Linked DNA regions of Allocatelliglobosispora scoriae. The protein of the gene in region 2 interacts with the protein of the main gene of each other region in a pairwise test. Links are inferred from orthologs where the notes say so. Each region holds a gene or a part of one and is shown on either strand. Other genes may lie near its edges.

Region 1 (3,000 bases), 910 kb from region 2 along the record:
CAGCGTCAACGGTTCCGACTCCGCGACCGACGGCGACCTCGATGTCGCGATGGGCCTGCTCCTCGCCGACAAGCAGTGGGGCAGCGCCGGGACCTACAATTACAAGCAGCTCGCGATCCGGCACATCAACGCGATCAAGGCCAGCGAGGTCAACCCGACCATGCACCTGATGCTGCTCGGAGACTGGAGCACGTCGGGCGACGCCCTCTACTGGACGACCCGTCCGTCGGACTTCCACCTGGATCACTTCCGCGCCTTCCGCACGGCCACGGGCGACACGGCCTGGGACACGATCCGCACCGCCCACCAGACCTTGATCACAAACCTTCAAACCAACTACGCGTCGGGTACGGGCCTGCTGCCGGACTTCGTCGTCACGACCAACACCACCCCCAAGCCCGCACCGGGCGAGGTGCTGGAGGACCCGAACGACGGCAAATACTGGTGGAACTCCTGCCGGGTGCCGTGGCGGATCGGAACCGACGCCGTCACCGGGGGCGGGAGTGCTTCGCTCACCTCGGCTCGGAAGCTGAACACCTGGGTGAAGGCGAAGACCGGCTCGAATCCGAACAGCATCGCTGTGGGGTATTCGCTGGCGGGGACGCAGATCTCGTCGGGGAGCGAGCCGGCGTTCTTCGCGCCGTTCGCGGTGGCGGCGATGACCGATCCGGGCAGCCAGGCGTGGCTGGACGCGCTGTGGACCAAGATGGTGAACACGGGGTTCAGCAGCTCCGACTACTACTCCACGAGTATCCAGCTGCAGGTCATGATCGTCGCGAGCGGCAACTACTGGGTCCCGTAGCTCCAGTGATCGCAGATCTTGGCGTGATGGGCTCGCCAAGGCGGGCCGTCGCCGCCAAGATCTGCGATCATCACTCCTCGAGGAGCCCGCCATGTCCGCTCCCCTGAGCCGATCGGAGTCGACGAACACATGAGTTCCACGGAGAAGTTCGATGGCCGCTGGTTCACAGCGACCACGTCAGACGGTGTCGAGGTGGCCTTCGCCGCCGATGGCAGCATCGGCGTGCGAAACAGCAAGCTCGGCGAGGACGGCCACGTCCTGGAGTTCACCCCCGCCGAATGGGACGCGTTCCTCGATGGAGCCATGAAGGACGAGTTCACGATTCCCGCCTGAGCCTCCGAAGATCACGTCGATTTCGGCGGGCAGCGAGCGCGTGATCACACCGTTTTCCCCCAACATGGTGCGATCAAGCACCATGATCAGGCCATCTTGCGGGAAAACGGTGTGATCAAACCGCGGAACACGGCTCAGGCGAGTCGAGAGGCCCAGTCGCCGCCGTGGCCGACGAGCTCCACGACGCGGGTGTCGTCGTCGAGCCGCGAGATCCGCACCTCGAGGTGCGCGTCGGAGAGCTGCTCCACCAACCCCTCGCCCCACTCCACCAGCGTGACCGAGTCCTCCAGGTCCGCGTCCAGGTCGAGATCGTCGATCTCGGCCCGCGGATCGGTCACGGTCCCCAACCGGTACGCATCGACGTGCACCATCGGCACCGACCCACCGGCCTCGCGATCGGGCCGGTGCACCCGCGCGATGACGAACGTCGGCGAGGTGACGGCGCCCACGACGCGCAGCCCCTCCCCGATCCCCTGAGCCAGCGCCGTCTTGCCCGCACCGAGGGGGCCACCAAGAATGACGAGGTCACCGGCCCGAAGCAGCCCGGCGAGCCGGGTGCCGAAGGCGCGAGTCTCCTCAACAGTCGACAACTTCACGGCATGACTTTAGCCAGGAAGGCGAGCAGGGCTTCGTTGACCGCGTCGGCGTGCTCCAACAGGACGACGTGGCCGGAGTCGGGGACGACGACCATCTCCGCCTGCGGCAGGTGGCGAACGATCTCCTCGGAGTGCTTCAGCGGCAGGATCGGGTCCTTGTCGCCGACGATGACGAGGACGGGTTTGTCGGCGATCGCCGCGAGCGCCGGGTACCTCGCGTGGCTGGAGAGCGTCCGCAGGTAGCGGGCAACGGTCTCGGTCGTCGTGCCGGAGTTCATCCGCTCCACGTAGGAGACGAGTGCCGGGCTCGGCTGTTTGCCGCCGAAGCCGTACCGCCGAGTCAGCAGCCATGCCAGGTCCGACGAGGCCTGCCGGGCCTTGTCGATCATCGGGCCGCTCATCCGGGACGCGCCGGAGAGCACCGGCAGCAGCGGAGCGCTCGTGCGGGAGATCAGCTCGGGCAGGCCGCCCAGCTTGACGCCCTGGACCCGGCCGCCGGACGTACTGATGAGAGCCACGCCGACGACCCGGTTGGCGAAGATCTCCGGGTAGCGCTCAGCACACGCCATGATCGCCATGCCGCCCATCGAGTGCCCCACCAGCACGATGTCGCTGTCGGGCGTGGTCGTCTCGCGGATCACGTCCCGCAGGGCCTCACCGAGCGCTGGCAGGTCGTACTCCCCGTCCGACAGCCGCCCGGACTTGCCGTGGCCCGGCTGGTCATAGAGGACCATGCGGTATTCGCCGCCGTCGAGCAGCCGCCGCTGGAAGTGGAAGGTCCCCATGTCGAGGCAGAACCCGTGCACGAAGATCACGGTAGGTTCGGGATCGGCATCGTTGAAGTCGAGCGTCACACCGTCGGCCGGCTCCACGATCTCGACATAGAGATCGACACCGTCGGCCGTCGTGACCGTCAGCGACTCGTCGAAGGGCAGCCTGCCGAAGGGCTCATCCGCATAGGGGTCCTCGACACCCGCCCTGGATCGCCGCACCCACGCCCTTTCCGCAGCCACTCCCGCGGCGATCCCCGCCGCCGCGACACCCACGATCGCACCGATCAGCCCGACCTTGCGCGCTGTCGACCTGCCTCCGGACGGCTTGGCCGCCTTCGCCGGCGTCGACGCCGCCGGGACCACCGCGTCAGCCATGCCGCTCACCCGCGAAGGTCCGCGGCACCCGGCCGCTGCCGAAGCGGGTCACGATCTCGTAGTTGATCGTGCCGATCGCGTCGGCCCAGTCGGTCGCCGTCGGCTCGCCCCGGTCACCGGG
Region 2 (4,574 bases):
ACAGCGTCCACATATGTGTCAGGCCACGAAGGCGAGCGCCGACCCGCAGTCGCGGGCAGGATGGAGGGCATGACGGAGTTTCGGATCGAGCACGACACGATGGGCGAGGTCAGGGTCCCGGCAACTGCGCTGTGGGCAGCACAAACTCAGCGAGCGGTCGAGAATTTCCCGATCTCCGGCACGACCCTGCCGCCCGACCTCATCCATGCGCTCGGAGCGATCAAGGCTGCGGCGGCAATCGTCAACGGCCCGCTCGGCGTGCTGCCGCAGGACCTCGCGGGAGCGATCGCAGCCTGCGCCGACGAGGTCGCCGACGGTCTGCACGACGATCAGTTCCCGATCGACGTCTTCCAGACCGGCTCCGGCACCTCGTCCAACATGAACGCCAACGAGGTCATCGCCCGCCTCGCCACCGATCTGCTCGGCCGACCGGTCCACCCCAACGATCACGTCAACGCGGCCCAGTCCAGCAACGACGTCTTCCCGACCGCGATCCACCTGGCCGCCGTCACCGCGATCACCCGCGACCTGCTGCCGGCCCTGCGCCATCTCTCCTCGGCGCTGCGCGCCAAGTCGCAGGAGTGGTCGGCGGTCGTCAAATCCGGCCGCACCCACCTCATGGATGCGACCCCGGTCACCCTCGGTCAAGAATTCGGGGGGTACGCCCACCAGCTCACCCGTGCCGCCGAGCGCATCGAGTCGAGCCTGTCCCGCCTCGGCGAGCTCCCCCTGGGTGGCACCGCCGTCGGCACCGGCATCAACACCGCACCCGGCTTCGCCGCCGGTGTGATCTCGCTGCTCCGGGAGCGCACCGGCCTGCCGCTGACCGAGGCGGCCGACCACTTCGCCGCGCAGGGCTCCGCCGATGCGCTGGTGGAGGCGTCCGCGATGGTCCGGACCGCCGCGGTGGGGCTCTACAAGATCGCCAACGACATCCGCTGGATGGGTTCCGGACCCCGGGCCGGCTTGCGCGAGCTGTCCATCCCCGACCTGCAGCCCGGTTCGTCGATCATGCCCGGCAAGGTGAATCCGGTCATCTGCGAGGCGGCTCGCCAGGTCTGCGCCCAGGTGATCGGCAACGACGCGGCGGTCGCCTTCGCGGGCAGCCAGGGCGATTTCGAGCTGATCGTGATGCTCCCGGTGATCGGCCGCAACCTGCTCGAGTCGATCCGGCTGCTCGCCAACGTGTCGCGCCTGTTCGCCGACCGCTGCGTCGCGGGGCTCGTCGCCAACGAGGAGGTCTGCCTGGCGTACGCCGAGGGCAGCCCGTCGATCGTCACCCCGCTCAACCGCCATCTGGGTTATGAGGAGGCGGCGAGCATCGCCAAGCAGGCGCTGAAGGAGGGCCGCACGATCCGCGAGGTGGTCATCGAGCGCGGTCACGTCCCGGCCAAGCTGACCGAGGAGGCCCTCGACACCGCCCTCGACGTGCTCGCCATGACCCGCCCACCCGCCAGCTCCTAGCCCCAAGATCGCCGCAACTCTTCAAGAGTTGGTCCTAACGGGGTTTTAGGACCAACTCATGAAGAGTTGCGGCGATCTTGGGGAACCGTGGACGGACAGTTGTAGACAGCGATAGCCGCAACTCTTGAAGAGTTGCGGCTATCGGCGAGACGAACCGGTGCGTCAGGCGGATCGGCGGCGGGCCACCTCGGCGAGGGTGACCGCTGCGGCCACCGACGCGTTGAGCGACTCCATGTCGGAGACCATCGGGATGCCGACCGTCAGGTCACAGGTGGCGCCGACGAGGCGGGACAGCCCGCGTCCCTCGGAGCCGACCACGATCACGATCGGGCCGACCGCCGCCTCCAGCTGGTAGAGGTCGGTGTCGCCGTCCGCGTCGAGCCCGACGACGACGAAGCCCATCTCCTGCACCCGCTTGAGCGCCCGGGTGAGGTTGGTGACGTGAGCGATCGGCAGGCGGGCGGCGGCACCGGCACTCGTACGCCACGCGGTCGCCGTGATCCCCGCCGAGCGGCGTTCGGGCAGGAAGAGCCCGTGCGCGCCGAACGCGGCGGCGGAGCGGATCACCGCACCGAGGTTGCGCGGGTCGGTGACGCCGTCGAGCGCGACGAGCAGCGGCTGCGCGACCTGCTCCATGGAGTTGGCGAGCATGTCCTCGAAGGACTCATAGGCGAACGGCGGCACCTGCAGGCCGATGCCCTGGTGCAGGATCCCGCCGGTGAGCCGGTCGAGCTCCTGGCGGCTGACCTCCATGAGCGCGATGCCGCGGTCGCCCGCAGCGCGCACGGACTCGGTGATCCGGTCGTCGATCTCGATGCCCTGAGCGACGTAGAGCGCGGTGGCCGGGATGTTGGCGCGCAGCGCCTCGACGACCGGGTTACGCCCGACGAGCAGCTCGGGAGCGTCCTTGGGGGTGCTGGACTTGCGGCCGGCGGCGACCCGGGGACCGGTCCGCCGAGGCGCGGCACCGCCACGCGTCGTGGCTCCCCGCGACTGCGGCGCGCCCTTGTTGGAGCCGAGCCGGCCCCAGGTGGTGTCCTTCGTACCCGGCTTGCCGATCTTGGGTACGGTGCCGGCCTCTTCCGCCGCCCGGATCTCTTTCGCCTGCTTCCACGCGGTGCGCTGCGGCAGCTTCTCGGTGCCGGAGTAGCCCTTGTGCCACGGGCGCTCGTCGGCGGGCAGCGTGCGGCCGCGCCCCTTCAGGGTGTCCTTGTTCTTGCCGCCGGTGCCCTTGGTCGCGACCTTCTTCGACGTCGACCGGGTATTGCGGCGCTGGGAATTGCCGGGCATTCGCTATCGTCCACTCTCTACGGTCCACCGGGGACCATGCGGGGTGTCTTCGACGACGATCCCCGCCTGCTTCAACTGATCACGTACTGCGTCCGCGGCCGCCCAATCCTTGCGATCCCGCGCCGCCTTGCGCTGCTCCAGTGCGAGCGCCACCAGGGCGTCCACGGCACCGCGCAGGTCACCACCGCTGGTGGTGTCCCGCCACGGCTCGGCGAGCGGATCGATGCCGAGCACCGCGAGCATCGCCCGGACGCTCGCGAGCGATGCCGCGACCGCGCTGGTGTTGCCTTCGGCGAGCGCGGTGTTGCCCTCACGGATCACCTCGTGCAGCGCCGCGAGCGCAGCCGAGGTGTTGAGGTCGTCGTCCATCGCGGCCGTGAAGTCGGCGTGGAGGACGCCCGGCTCCACGTTGCCGACCAGTTCGGTGGCTCGCGCGACGAAGCCCTCGATCCGGCGGAAAGCGACGGCCGACTCGCTGAGCGCCTCCCAGGAGAAGTCGATCCGGGCCCGGTAGTGCGGAGCGAGCAGGTAATAGCGTAGCTCTATCGGCCGGATGCCCCGCTCCAGCACCGAGTCGAGGTTGATGACGTTGCCGGTGGACTTGCCCATCTTCTTGTCGCCGAGGTTGAGCAGAGCGTGGTGCACCCAGAAGCGGGCGAAGGGCAGCCCCGCCGCCTGCGACTGGGCGACCTCGTTCTCGTGGTGCGGGAAGACCAGGTCGAGACCGCCGCCGTGGATGTCGAACTCGTCACCCAGATAACGCTGCACCATCGCCGAGCACTCGATGTGCCAACCTGGGCGGCCGACCCCCCACGGCGAGGGCCAGTAGGCGTCCTGCGGCTCGTCGGGCTTGGCGCCCTTCCAGAGCGCGAAGTCACGAGGATCACGCTTCGCGCGCTCCGGGCCGTCCGTCGCCGCCTGCATCTCGTCGGGCCGCTGTCCGGACAGCTTCCCGTACGCCGGGAAGGACCCCACGGCGAAGTAGACATCCCCGCACCCGTCGGCCGAGGCGTAGGCGTGCCCGCCGGCGATCAGGGTCTCGATCAGCTCGAACATCTGCGTGATGTGACCCGTGGCACGTGGCTCGTAGGTCGGCGGCAGCACGTTGAGCGCCCGGTAGACCCCGCTGAGCACGACCTCGTTGGCGTAGGCGATGGACCAGAACGGGCGATCCCGCTCGATCGCCTTCGCCAGCACCTTGTCGTCGATGTCGGTGATGTTGCGGATAAAGGTGACCTCAAGGCCGCCCTGGATCATCCAGCGACGCAGGACGTCATAGTTGACGCCGGAGCGAAGGTGCCCGATGTGCGGCTCGGACTGCACTGTGAGACCACAGAGATAGATCGACGCTTGACCAGCTATGCGCGGCACGAAGTCGCGGACCGCTCGGGTCGCAGTGTCGTAGAGTCTCAGCGTCACCCTGCAAGGATAGTCGGAGTAGGTGCGCAAGGCCCTCATGGATACCGCACAGACCCTCGATCGCGGCTTACGCCTGCTCACGCTCGTCGCTGAGACGCCGGGCGGCCTCACCGTGACCGAAGCCTCCCAACGGCTCGGGGTGGGTCGCGCGGTCATCTACCGGCTCACCGCCACCCTCGTCGAGCACGCGATGCTCCGGCGCGCCGACAACGGCCGCCTCCTCGTCGGCGTCGGCCTGGTCCACCTGGCCCGGCGCGCTCAACCGCTGCTCGCCGACGCCGCCCTGCCGGCGCTGCGCCGCCTCGCCGAGCAGGTCGGGGCCACGGCTCACCTCACCGTCGCGGACGGCGCCGAAGCGGTCGCGGTCGCCGTGGTGGAGCCCACCTCGACGGTGTTCCATG

What was found. Proteins that work in one complex are often made in the same cells at the same time.
Region 1: the proteins of rlmB (region 2) and tsaE interact in binary tests that used the Escherichia coli proteins (3 or more experiments, as listed by UniProt). The link is inferred for Allocatelliglobosispora scoriae from one-to-one orthologs.

The regions. Positions count from the first base shown.
Region 1 is NZ_JACHMN010000002.1:4,133,801-4,136,800, reverse strand. It holds tsaE (tRNA (adenosine(37)-N6)-threonylcarbamoyltransferase complex ATPase subunit type 1 TsaE), read right to left. Parts: upstream 1,732-3,000; coding sequence 1,270-1,731; downstream 1-1,269. Other genes in the region: alr (alanine racemase), read right to left, coding at 2,872-3,000; F4553_RS24435 (alpha/beta fold hydrolase), read right to left, coding at 1,728-2,879; F4553_RS24445 (DUF397 domain-containing protein), read left to right, coding at 932-1,135; F4553_RS24450 (CBM35 domain-containing protein), read left to right, coding at 1-802. UniProt on the Escherichia coli protein: Required for the formation of a threonylcarbamoyl group on adenosine at position 37 (t(6)A37) in tRNAs that read codons beginning with adenine.
Region 2 is NZ_JACHMN010000002.1:3,222,222-3,226,795, forward strand. Bases 691-3,543 are described here. They hold rlmB (23S rRNA (guanosine(2251)-2'-O)-methyltransferase RlmB), read right to left. Parts: upstream 2,755-3,543; coding sequence 1,627-2,754; downstream 691-1,626. Other genes in these bases: F4553_RS20280 (class II fumarate hydratase), read left to right, coding at 691-1,464; cysS (cysteine--tRNA ligase), read right to left, coding at 2,758-3,543. Also shown: more of F4553_RS20280, read left to right, coding at 70-690; more of cysS, read right to left, coding at 3,544-4,173; F4553_RS20295 (helix-turn-helix domain-containing protein), read left to right, coding at 4,211-4,574. UniProt on the Escherichia coli protein: Specifically methylates the ribose of guanosine 2251 in 23S rRNA.